DNA from 3 places in the Paenibacillus sp. FSL E2-0178 genome. Region 3 is predicted to be linked to each of the others. Evidence: a T-box and tRNA genes for the amino acid it is inferred to sense, from the RefSeq annotation. Region 3 holds a T-box; the other regions hold tRNA genes.
The links. The T-box of region 3 lies ahead of metG (methionine--tRNA ligase). A T-box ahead of a tRNA ligase gene usually reads a tRNA of that ligase, here a tRNA-Met.
Positions count from the first base shown of each region.

Region 1 (3,252 bases), 2.5 Mb from region 3:
ATCCAGCGGGTATAAGAAGAATTTCCCCATAAACTTATAACCCGTTCCTCTCCCCTCGTTCATCACCGGTGCAAAATGACTGATTACATCCAGGTCCCTGTAAATCGTTCTAATATTCACCTCGCACCGGAATGCCAAATCCGCAGCCGTAATCCCGGGATTCGACTGGATGGCGTTAATGATCTTGAAAATCCGTATTACTTTGTCTGTCATAATAAATGCTCCTCAACTTCCAAGTAAATAGTGCCTGTACTTCCATAGTTCTAATATAACAGGTCTATATAAACATGGCTGTCTGCATAATATAGCATTATCAGCGCATAGAGCGGTCACCAGCATACACTGTGCATTTTTAATAAGCCAATACTTCCGCCCCATGTAGAAAAAAACAAAAAAAACCCTTGAATAACAAGGGTTTCTATAACTATTATTTAAGCGGGTGATGGGAATCGAACCCACGCTATCAGCTTGGAAGGCTGAAGTTCTACCATTGAACTACACCCGCAAAGGTGAAATATCGGGATGACACGATTTGAACATGCGACCCCCTGGTCCCAAACCAGGTGCTCTACCAAGCTGAGCTACATCCCGTTAATATAAAAGCTATACTGCAAAGTAATAATGCGCGCCCTGAGAGATACAGATGCTACGCATCCGATTGCGAAGTTGTGCTATCGAAGCTTATGCTCCAACGAACTCGTTCGAATCCTGAGGACACTTTGATGATTCAATGAAGTTATAAATGGCGCGCCCTGAGAGATTCGAACTCCCGGCCTTTTGATTCGTAGTCAAACGCTCTATCCAGCTGAGCTAAGGGCGCAAAATCTATATGGAGCGGACGACGGGAATCGAACCCGCGACCCTCGCCTTGGCAAGGCGATGCTCTACCGCTGAGCCACGTCCGCAAAAACATGGTGCGCGTGAAGGGACTTGAACCCCCACGTCGTGAAACGCCAGATCCTAAGTCTGGTGCGTCTGCCATTCCGCCACACGCGCACACTTTATAAGAAAATGGTGAGCCATGAAGGACTCGAACCTTCGACACCCTGATTAAAAGTCAGGTGCTCTACCAACTGAGCTAATGGCTCTCATAAGAGAAGCATTCATAAATGAAATGGCTGGGGATATAGGAATCGAACCTATGAATGACGGAGTCAAAGTCCGTTGCCTTACCGCTTGGCTAATCCCCAATATTAATAATTAGCAAACACTACGGAATCGGGTGGATACTCTATACTTCGAGATATAGGATGCTCAATCCCTGATACCTTCATACTTTAACACTTTAAAAAATGGCGGAACCGACGGGATTCGAACCCGCGATCTCCTGCGTGACAGGCAGGCATGTTAGGCCAACTACACCACGGTTCCAAATTGGTTGCGGGGGCAGGATTTGAACCTGCGGCCTTCGGGTTATGAGCCCGACGAGCTACCGGGCTGCTCCACCCCGCGTCAATGTTAAAGATCTATTCTGTTAAAGATAGATGGTGGAGGCTGAGGGGTTCGAACCCCCGACCCTCTGCTTGTAAGGCAGATGCTCTCCCAGCTGAGCTAAGCCTCCATATATGACTCGTATGGGATTCGAACCCATGTTACCTCCGTGAAAGGGAGGTGTCTTAACCCCTTGACCAACGAGCCATGCTGTTTAATTACTTGTAAGGTAATGCTACGGAGAGAGAGGGATACTCTTCACTTCGTTACGAGATTGCGAAGCTGTGCTAACGAAGCCTATGCTCCAACGAACCACTGAGGGTTCTCATCCCTTTACAGGGAAGGTATTGCTACGGAGAGAGAGGGATTCGAACCCTCGAGACGCTTGTGGCGCCTACACGATTTCCAATCGTGCTCCTTCGGCCAAACTCGGACACCTCTCCAGATGGCTCCCCGAACAGGACTCGAACCTGTGACAACTCGATTAACAGTCGAGTGCTCTACCAACTGAGCTATCAGGGAATATGGTGGGCCTTAGTGGACTCGAACCACTGACCTCACCCTTATCAGAGGTGCGCTCTAACCAGCTGAGCTAAAGGCCCGTTCTCATACCACTATGCAACTAATAAGGGCAAAAAAAATACCACAGTGTGTGTGGATTGTCCGCTTGGCGGCGTCCTACTCTCCCAGGACCCTTCGGTCCAAGTACCATCGGCGCTGGAGGGCTTAACGGTCGTGTTCGGGATGGGTACGCGTGGAACCCCTCCGCTATCGCCACCAAACGGGCATTTACAGCGTAAATGCTTCAGGAATTTGATTCCTGAAAACTGAATCCGAAACGAAATTTGCGTTTGCCCTTCTTACGGGGCCCCCGGAAAGTATTCGGAATTGGCTTCGTCAGCCTCATCTTCACTTTTTGGGGTAGCTTTTGGATAAGCCCTCGACCGATTAGTATTGGTCAGCTCCATGCATTGCTGCACTTCCACCTCCAACCTATCTACCTCGTCGTCTTCAAGGGGTCTTACTAATTGGGAAATCTCATCTTGAGGGGGGCTTCACGCTTAGATGCTTTCAGCGCTTATCCCGTCCGTACGTAGCTACTCAGCCATGCTCCTGGCGGAACAACTGATGCACCAGCGGTACGTCCATCCCGGTCCTCTCGTACTAAGGACAGCTCCTCTCAAATTTCCTGCGCCCACGACAGATAGGGACCGAACTGTCTCACGACGTTCTGAACCCAGCTCGCGTACCGCTTTAATGGGCGAACAGCCCAACCCTTGGGACCTACTTCAGCCCCAGGATGCGATGAGCCGACATCGAGGTGCCAAACCTCCCCGTCGATGTGGACTCTTGGGGGAGATAAGCCTGTTATCCCCAGGGTAGCTTTTATCCGTTGAGCGATGGCCCTTCCATGCGGTACCACCGGATCACTAAGTCCGACTTTCGTCCCTGCTCGACTTGTTGGTCTCGCAGTCAAGCTCCCTTATGCCTTTGCACTCTTCGAATGATTTCCAACCATTCTGAGGGAACCTTTGAACGCCTCCGTTACTCTTTAGGAGGCGACCGCCCCAGTCAAACTGCCCGCCTGACACGGTCCCCGTACCCGATTAGGGTACTAGGTTAGAACCTAGATACGATCAGGGTGGTATCCCAACGGCGCCTCCGCAGAAGCTTGCGCTCCTGCCTCTACGGCTCCCACCTATCCTGTACAGATCGTACCCAAATTCAATATCAAGCTGCAGTAAAGCTCCATGGGGTCTTTCCGTCTTGTCGCGGGTAACCTGCATCTTCACAGGTATTAAAATTTCACCGGATCTCTCG
Region 1 is NZ_CP151953.1:3,730,815-3,734,066, forward strand. It holds gene MHI42_RS16220 (WYL domain-containing protein) at 1-213, opposite strand, end outside; tRNA gene MHI42_RS16225 (tRNA-Gly) at 435-505, opposite strand; tRNA gene MHI42_RS16230 (tRNA-Pro) at 518-591, opposite strand; tRNA gene MHI42_RS16235 (tRNA-Arg) at 744-820, opposite strand; tRNA gene MHI42_RS16240 (tRNA-Gly) at 831-905, opposite strand; tRNA gene MHI42_RS16245 (tRNA-Leu) at 913-996, opposite strand; tRNA gene MHI42_RS16250 (tRNA-Lys) at 1,013-1,088, opposite strand; tRNA gene MHI42_RS16255 (tRNA-Gln) at 1,116-1,190, opposite strand; tRNA gene MHI42_RS16260 (tRNA-Asp) at 1,294-1,371, opposite strand; tRNA gene MHI42_RS16265 (tRNA-Met) at 1,376-1,452, opposite strand; tRNA gene MHI42_RS16270 (tRNA-Val) at 1,486-1,561, opposite strand; tRNA gene MHI42_RS16275 (tRNA-Glu) at 1,567-1,638, opposite strand; tRNA gene MHI42_RS16280 (tRNA-Ser) at 1,785-1,874, opposite strand; tRNA gene MHI42_RS16285 (tRNA-Asn) at 1,878-1,953, opposite strand; tRNA gene MHI42_RS16290 (tRNA-Ile) at 1,957-2,033, opposite strand; rRNA gene rrf (5S ribosomal RNA) at 2,097-2,213, opposite strand; rRNA gene MHI42_RS16300 (23S ribosomal RNA) at 2,360-3,252, opposite strand, start outside.
Region 1: it encodes a tRNA-Met, which carries the amino acid that the T-box ahead of metG (methionine--tRNA ligase) is inferred to sense. The anticodon was not compared.

Region 2 (3,252 bases), 3.8 Mb from region 3:
CCGGTGAAATTTTAATACCTGTGAAGATGCAGGTTACCCGCGACAAGACGGAAAGACCCCATGGAGCTTTACTGCAGCTTGATATTGAATTTGGGTACGATCTGTACAGGATAGGTGGGAGCCGTAGAGGCAGGAGCGCAAGCTTCTGCGGAGGCGCCGTTGGGATACCACCCTGATCGTATCTAGGTTCTAACCTAGTGCCCTAATCGGGTACGGGGACCGTGTCAGGCGGGCAGTTTGACTGGGGCGGTCGCCTCCTAAAGAGTAACGGAGGCGTTCAAAGGTTCCCTCAGAATGGTTGGAAATCATTCGAAGAGTGCAAAGGCATAAGGGAGCTTGACTGCGAGACCAACAAGTCGAGCAGGGACGAAAGTCGGACTTAGTGATCCGGTGGTACCGCATGGAAGGGCCATCGCTCAACGGATAAAAGCTACCCTGGGGATAACAGGCTTATCTCCCCCAAGAGTCCACATCGACGGGGAGGTTTGGCACCTCGATGTCGGCTCATCGCATCCTGGGGCTGAAGTAGGTCCCAAGGGTTGGGCTGTTCGCCCATTAAAGCGGTACGCGAGCTGGGTTCAGAACGTCGTGAGACAGTTCGGTCCCTATCTGTCGTGGGCGCAGGAAATTTGAGAGGAGCTGTCCTTAGTACGAGAGGACCGGGATGGACGTACCGCTGGTGCATCAGTTGTTCCGCCAGGAGCATGGCTGAGTAGCTACGTACGGACGGGATAAGCGCTGAAAGCATCTAAGCGTGAAGCCCCCCTCAAGATGAGATTTCCCAATTAGTAAGACCCCTTGAAGACGACGAGGTAGATAGGTTGGAGGTGGAAGTGCAGCAATGCATGGAGCTGACCAATACTAATCGGTCGAGGGCTTATCCAAATTTCGAAGAACGCAGATTCGTTTCGGATTCAGTTTTCAGGCGATCAAGCCTGATATGTATATTCCCTGATAGCTCAGTTGGTAGAGCACTCGACTGTTAATCGAGTTGTCACAGGTTCGAGTCCTGTTCGGGGAGCCATATGGAGAGGTGTCCGAGTTTGGCCGAAGGAGCACGATTGGAAATCGTGTAGGCGCCACAAGCGTCTCGAGGGTTCGAATCCCTCTCTCTCCGTAGCTTTACTTCCCTGTATAGGGATGAGAAAACAATTTTAAACAGCATGGCTCGTTGGTCAAGGGGTTAAGACACCTCCCTTTCACGGAGGTAACATGGGTTCGAATCCCATACGAGTCATATATGGAGGCTTAGCTCAGCTGGGAGAGCATCTGCCTTACAAGCAGAGGGTCGGGGGTTCGAACCCCTCAGCCTCCACCATCTATCTTTAACAGAATAGATCTTTAACATTGACGCGGGGTGGAGCAGCCCGGTAGCTCGTCGGGCTCATAACCCGAAGGCCGCAGGTTCAAATCCTGCCCCCGCAACCAATTTGGAACCGTGGTGTAGTTGGCCTAACATGCCTGCCTGTCACGCAGGAGATCGCGGGTTCGAATCCCGTCGGTTCCGCCATCTTTATGAAGAAATGTTCGGCTCGGTAGCTCAGTCGGTAGAGCAAAGGACTGAAAATCCTTGTGTCGGGGGTTCGATTCCCTCCCGCGCCACCATATTTTTTACAACTTAATATGCCGGTGTAGCTCAATTGGTAGAGCAACTGACTTGTAATCAGTAGGTTGGGGGTTCAAGTCCTCTCGCCGGCACCATCCTCGGAGGCTTAGCGAAGTGGCCAAACGCATCAGACTGTAAATCTGCTCACGTACGTGTTCGGTGGTTCGAATCCATCAGCCTCCACCATTTTTAGGGGCATAGTTTAAAGGTAGAACAACGGTCTCCAAAACCGTTGGTGTGGGTTCAATTCCTGCTGCCCCTGCCAAGTAATATCCTATAAAATTTAATATGGCGATCGTGGCGAAGTGGTTAACGCACCGGATTGTGGTTCCGGCATTCGTGGGTTCGAGACCCATCGGTCGCCCCATTTATTTTATAAGAGTTATAAGGCATTGCAATTAAATAAGCTTTATATGGCGACTGTGGCGAAGGGGTTAACGCACCGGATTGTGGTTCCGGCATTCGTGGGTTCGAGACCCATCAGTCGCCCCATTTTATTAAATCAAATGTTGGGGATTAGCCAAGCGGTAAGGCAACGGACTTTGACTCCGTCATTCATAGGTTCGATTCCTATATCCCCAGCCATTATATGCGGACGTGGCTCAGCGGTAGAGCATCGCCTTGCCAAGGCGAGGGTCGCGGGTTCGATTCCCGTCGTCCGCTCCATTTTTTTGGTGCCATAGCCAAGTGGTAAGGCAAAGCTCTGCAAAAGCTTTATCCCCAGTTCAAATCTGGGTGGCACCTCCATTATCTTTTAGAACTAATTCTATGTATATGCCGGCGTGGCGGAATGGCAGACGCGCTCGACTCAAAATCGAGTGGGAAACCGTGGAGGTTCGAGTCCTCTCGCCGGTATAATTTACGAAACTAATCCCTTGGGAGTCTGACTCCTGAGGGATTTTTATATTTATACTCCATCTCAAATTAAGGATAAAACCCGCAACGAGCTTAGATCCTCAAATTCGTTGCGGGTTTTAATATGTTTTATATGTTGATGCTAAGACCCACTTAAGGAAGCACATTCCCGGCTGCGCGGTAGATCTCGTACCATTCCTGGCGGCTAAGCGTAATATCCGAAGCTTTGGCGATATCCAGCAGACGCTTAGTGTTGGTGGTACCGACCACCGGCTGCATTTTGGCCGGATGTCTCAGCAGCCAGGCAATGGCGATGGCCGTATCTGCTACCCCTTTTTCCGCAGCCAGACGGTTAATGACTTCATTCACCTCCGGGAACTTCTCATGGCCGAGGAATACGCCTTCAAAGAAACCGTATTGGAACGGTGACCAAGGCTGGATCGTCATATCATGCAGGCGGCTATACTCCAGGATGCCTCCATCATGGACAACTGATCCGGAATTTGTCATATTGACGTTGATTCCGGAATCGATCATGCCGGTGACCATTACGCTGAGCTGAAGCTGGTTGAACAGCAGGGGCTGTTTGACGTTCTTTTTCAGCAATTCAATCTGCAGGGGATTCTGGTTGCTGACGCCGAAGTGTTTAACCAGACCTCTGCTCTCCAGCTGATCAAAGGCTTCTGCTACTTCTTCAGGCTCCATAAGGGTGTCCGGGCGGTGCAGCAGCAGAACATCGACATAATCGGTCTTCAGGCGCTTCAGGCTGTTCTCTACCGAGCTTACAATAT
Region 2 is NZ_CP151953.1:5,749,243-5,752,494, forward strand. It holds rRNA gene MHI42_RS25130 (23S ribosomal RNA) at 1-885, shown strand, start outside; tRNA gene MHI42_RS25135 (tRNA-Asn) at 949-1,024, shown strand; tRNA gene MHI42_RS25140 (tRNA-Ser) at 1,028-1,117, shown strand; tRNA gene MHI42_RS25145 (tRNA-Glu) at 1,166-1,237, shown strand; tRNA gene MHI42_RS25150 (tRNA-Val) at 1,243-1,318, shown strand; tRNA gene MHI42_RS25155 (tRNA-Met) at 1,352-1,428, shown strand; tRNA gene MHI42_RS25160 (tRNA-Asp) at 1,433-1,510, shown strand; tRNA gene MHI42_RS25165 (tRNA-Phe) at 1,530-1,605, shown strand; tRNA gene MHI42_RS25170 (tRNA-Thr) at 1,626-1,701, shown strand; tRNA gene MHI42_RS25175 (tRNA-Tyr) at 1,707-1,792, shown strand; tRNA gene MHI42_RS25180 (tRNA-Trp) at 1,798-1,871, shown strand; tRNA gene MHI42_RS25185 (tRNA-His) at 1,898-1,973, shown strand; tRNA gene MHI42_RS25190 (tRNA-His) at 2,023-2,098, shown strand; tRNA gene MHI42_RS25195 (tRNA-Gln) at 2,117-2,191, shown strand; tRNA gene MHI42_RS25200 (tRNA-Gly) at 2,198-2,272, shown strand; tRNA gene MHI42_RS25205 (tRNA-Cys) at 2,280-2,353, shown strand; tRNA gene MHI42_RS25210 (tRNA-Leu) at 2,383-2,461, shown strand; gene MHI42_RS25215 (aldo/keto reductase) at 2,615-3,252, opposite strand, start outside.
Region 2: it encodes a tRNA-Met, which carries the amino acid that the T-box ahead of metG (methionine--tRNA ligase) is inferred to sense. The anticodon was not compared.

Region 3 (3,252 bases):
ACTGCGGTTGACGAAATTACCGAAGGCACCCAGCAGCTCGCTGTTATGGCAGTAGATGAATTCTCTCCAGGAGAAGTCGGCATCCCGTTTCTCGGGGCCGTTCGCTGTCAGGAAATACCGGATGGAATCCGGATTGTAGCGGCTGAGAATATCCGGCACCCAGACGGCCCAGTTACGGCTTGTGGAGAATTTCTCCCCTTCGAGAGTCATGTATTCACAGGAGAAGATGCGGTCCGGCAGATGAAGGTCTCCAGCACCCAGCAGCAGAGCCGGCCAGATCAGGCTGTGAAAAGGTACATTATCCTTGCCGTGCACATAATAGGCGGTAATGGGAGGGCTCCCGGCGTCCTTGTCCTCAGTGGATTCCAGCCAGAAATCCTCCCAGCCGTTGCCGGTCCCGGCAGCCCACTGCTTGCTGGCGGACAGATAGCCGCTCACGGCTTCGATCCACACATAGATTTTTTTGTCCGTGAAGCCATCGACGGGAACATCCACCCCCCAGTCCAGATCCCGCGTTGCAGCGCGGTCCTGCAGTCCTTCCAGCAGATATCTGCGGGTTAAACGCACAGCATTGTCTCTCCAGCCTTGCGCAGAATCTACGTATTCCGAGAGTGCGCTTTGGAAGCTGGATAGTGACAAATAATAATGCAGGGTGGAACGCAGCACCGGCGGGGTTCCGCAGATTTTGCAGGTACGCTCCAGCAGGTCAACCGGGTCGAGTATCGTAGAACAGTAATCACATTGGTCACCCCGGGCCTGCTGTCCGCAGACCGGGCAGATTCCCTCTACATAGCGGTCCGGCAAGTAGCGCTGATCCTGCTCACAGTAGCATTGGAGCGTTGACTTCTGGTACAGATGGCCGTTATCCAGCAGCTTAAGGAACAGCTCCTGCACCACACTGTGGTGATGCTCCTGATCGGTCCGGGTGTATAAGTCATAGGTGAATCCTAGTGTGCGGAAGCAATCTGTGAATTCCTGATGATATCTGCTGGCGAATTCACCAGGGGATACACCTTCCTGCGCTGCCTGTACAGCAACTGGAGTGCCGTGGCAGTCACTGCCGGAGACATAGAGTACAGCGTCTCCATTGGCACGGTGATAGCGGGCCAGGATATCTCCCGGCAGAAGACTTGCAAGCCTGCCCAGATGCAGGGAACCATTGGCATACGGCCAAGCCCCTCCGATAAAAATGTTTGTCATGTCATTGTCCTCCTATAAGTTTTGTTGACAGATGTTTCCTTGAAACGGCTTCGGGCAAAACCCGTTTCTGAGAACATGTTTAGGTTTCTAAGCGCACAAAAAAGACCCTCATCCCCAAAGGGACGAGAGCCTGTGCTCACGTGTTACCACCCAAATTCATCAATGCCTTGCGGCATCCACCTCTTCAGGTACGTCCGCATAAGCTTGCGGGTATACCCTAGCATGGTAACGGATGCGGGTTCCGGCGCAGCCTACTTCCCGTTATGCGGGCTTCGATGCGCAGCTCTGAGACCATATTCCCGTGGGTTTTCTTTGCTCCTTTTCAGCGGCCGGAGCTCTCTGTGAAAGAATTGCCAAGGTACTCTTTCTCTTCATAGCTATTGTGGTTATGCTAATTACTGGATATCATATATGCAGGTGATGGCTTATGTCAACACCGGATATAGAGATAAAGGAGAATGAGACTTTTGCCGGAAAAAAAGCAGGAAAAGAAAAGCTCAGGCATAATGGGGTGGCTTGGTAGCGTAGGGGTCCTGCTGCTGCTGAAGGGCAAAACTATTCTGTCTCTGCTTAAGCTGGGGAAGATAGCGGGTCCGTTAATTTCTATGGCGGTATCCATCTGGGCCTATGCACTGATCTCACCATGGCAATTTGCAGTGGGCTTCGTTGCCTTATTATTCGTTCATGAGATCGGCCATGTTATAGCAGCCAAACGGATCGGACTGCCGGTGAGCGCACCGCTGTTTGTTCCTTTTATGGGAGCACTCATTACGATGAAAAAACAACCGCTGGATGCCAGAGAGGAAGCCTACGTTGCTTTTGGAGGCCCCATTCTGGGGAGCATTGGCGCGGCCGCAGTATTCGGGGCAGCTTATTATTATCACAGCCCGCTGCTGTATTCACTGGCTTATGTCGGATTTTTTATTAACCTGATCAACCTGCTGCCGATTCATCCGCTGGATGGGGGAAGAATTGCCACTGCGGTTACCCGGTGGTTATGGCTGGTGGGTCTGGTTGGAGGTCTGGCAGTGATCATCTATCTGAAATCTATTCTGTTCGGTATTATCTGGCTGTTATTTGCCTATGACATGTACAAGAAATATATCAGCCGGCGCACGAAGAATCAGATGCATGCCGTATTGAAGAGCTTCCTGATACCGATTGAAGATTTGCAGGATCAAGGGTATCTGATTCCCGGACCTGAGCACAAAAGGGAACTGCCTTTTACCACCTACAGTGATTTGAACCGCCAGCAATATCTTGGTGTCCGCTGGGACAATCTGGACTACTACGGTACAACGACTATGCCAGTACAGTCTATTATCAGCAAAGTCCGGATCGTGCAGCTCGACCAGCTGTATGTAGATACTAAGCTGCAGCTGAAGATGCAGTGTGAGGTCAGTTTTACAGTGTTTGATAATGATAAATATTATGATGTGCCGGCCGCGTCACGCTGGAGATATGGTATTGCTTATTTTGTACTCGCAGGCTTTCTCGGCGTCATGATGTACCTTGTGCATATCGTTGGCAATGTAAATCTGTAAGGATTCGTTTATGAAGCCCCTGATTCGTCAAAGCTGTATAGAATTAAGAAGAACAGGGGGGGTACAACTATGCGCAAGTCATTCGTGTGGTGCGGGATCATTGGAGTGTGTGTGATGCTGGGGACGGCCGGATGTGCGGCTGGCGGTGAGGCTCCCGGATATACGGGGGTTCATAAGATGAGCGGGCTGGATGGCAGACTGGATACACCGGATGGTCTAATATCACCGGTTATGCAGGATGTGTACGACCGTTCGATTCCGGAAGAGGTGTATTCCATTCAATAGTCCGGAGGACGCGGCTTATCCGTCTTCCCTATCCCTGAAGACCTGAGGCTCTATACAGGATATTAAAAATTCTGTATAATGGCTCAATGTTGATTGGACCTACAGAGAGGGGCTAGAGGAGAATGGCAGTGGAAATCGTACATGTCACTACAGAGGAGCAGCTCCAGATGGCGCTTGCGATCCGCAATAAGGTATTTGTGGAGGAACAGAAGGTACCGGCCGA
Region 3 is NZ_CP151953.1:1,245,639-1,248,890, reverse strand. It holds gene metG (methionine--tRNA ligase) at 1-1,200, opposite strand, end outside; T-box leader at 1,316-1,584, opposite strand; gene MHI42_RS05590 (site-2 protease family protein) at 1,707-2,744, shown strand; gene MHI42_RS05585 (hypothetical protein) at 2,814-3,029, shown strand; gene MHI42_RS05580 (GNAT family N-acetyltransferase) at 3,152-3,252, shown strand, end outside.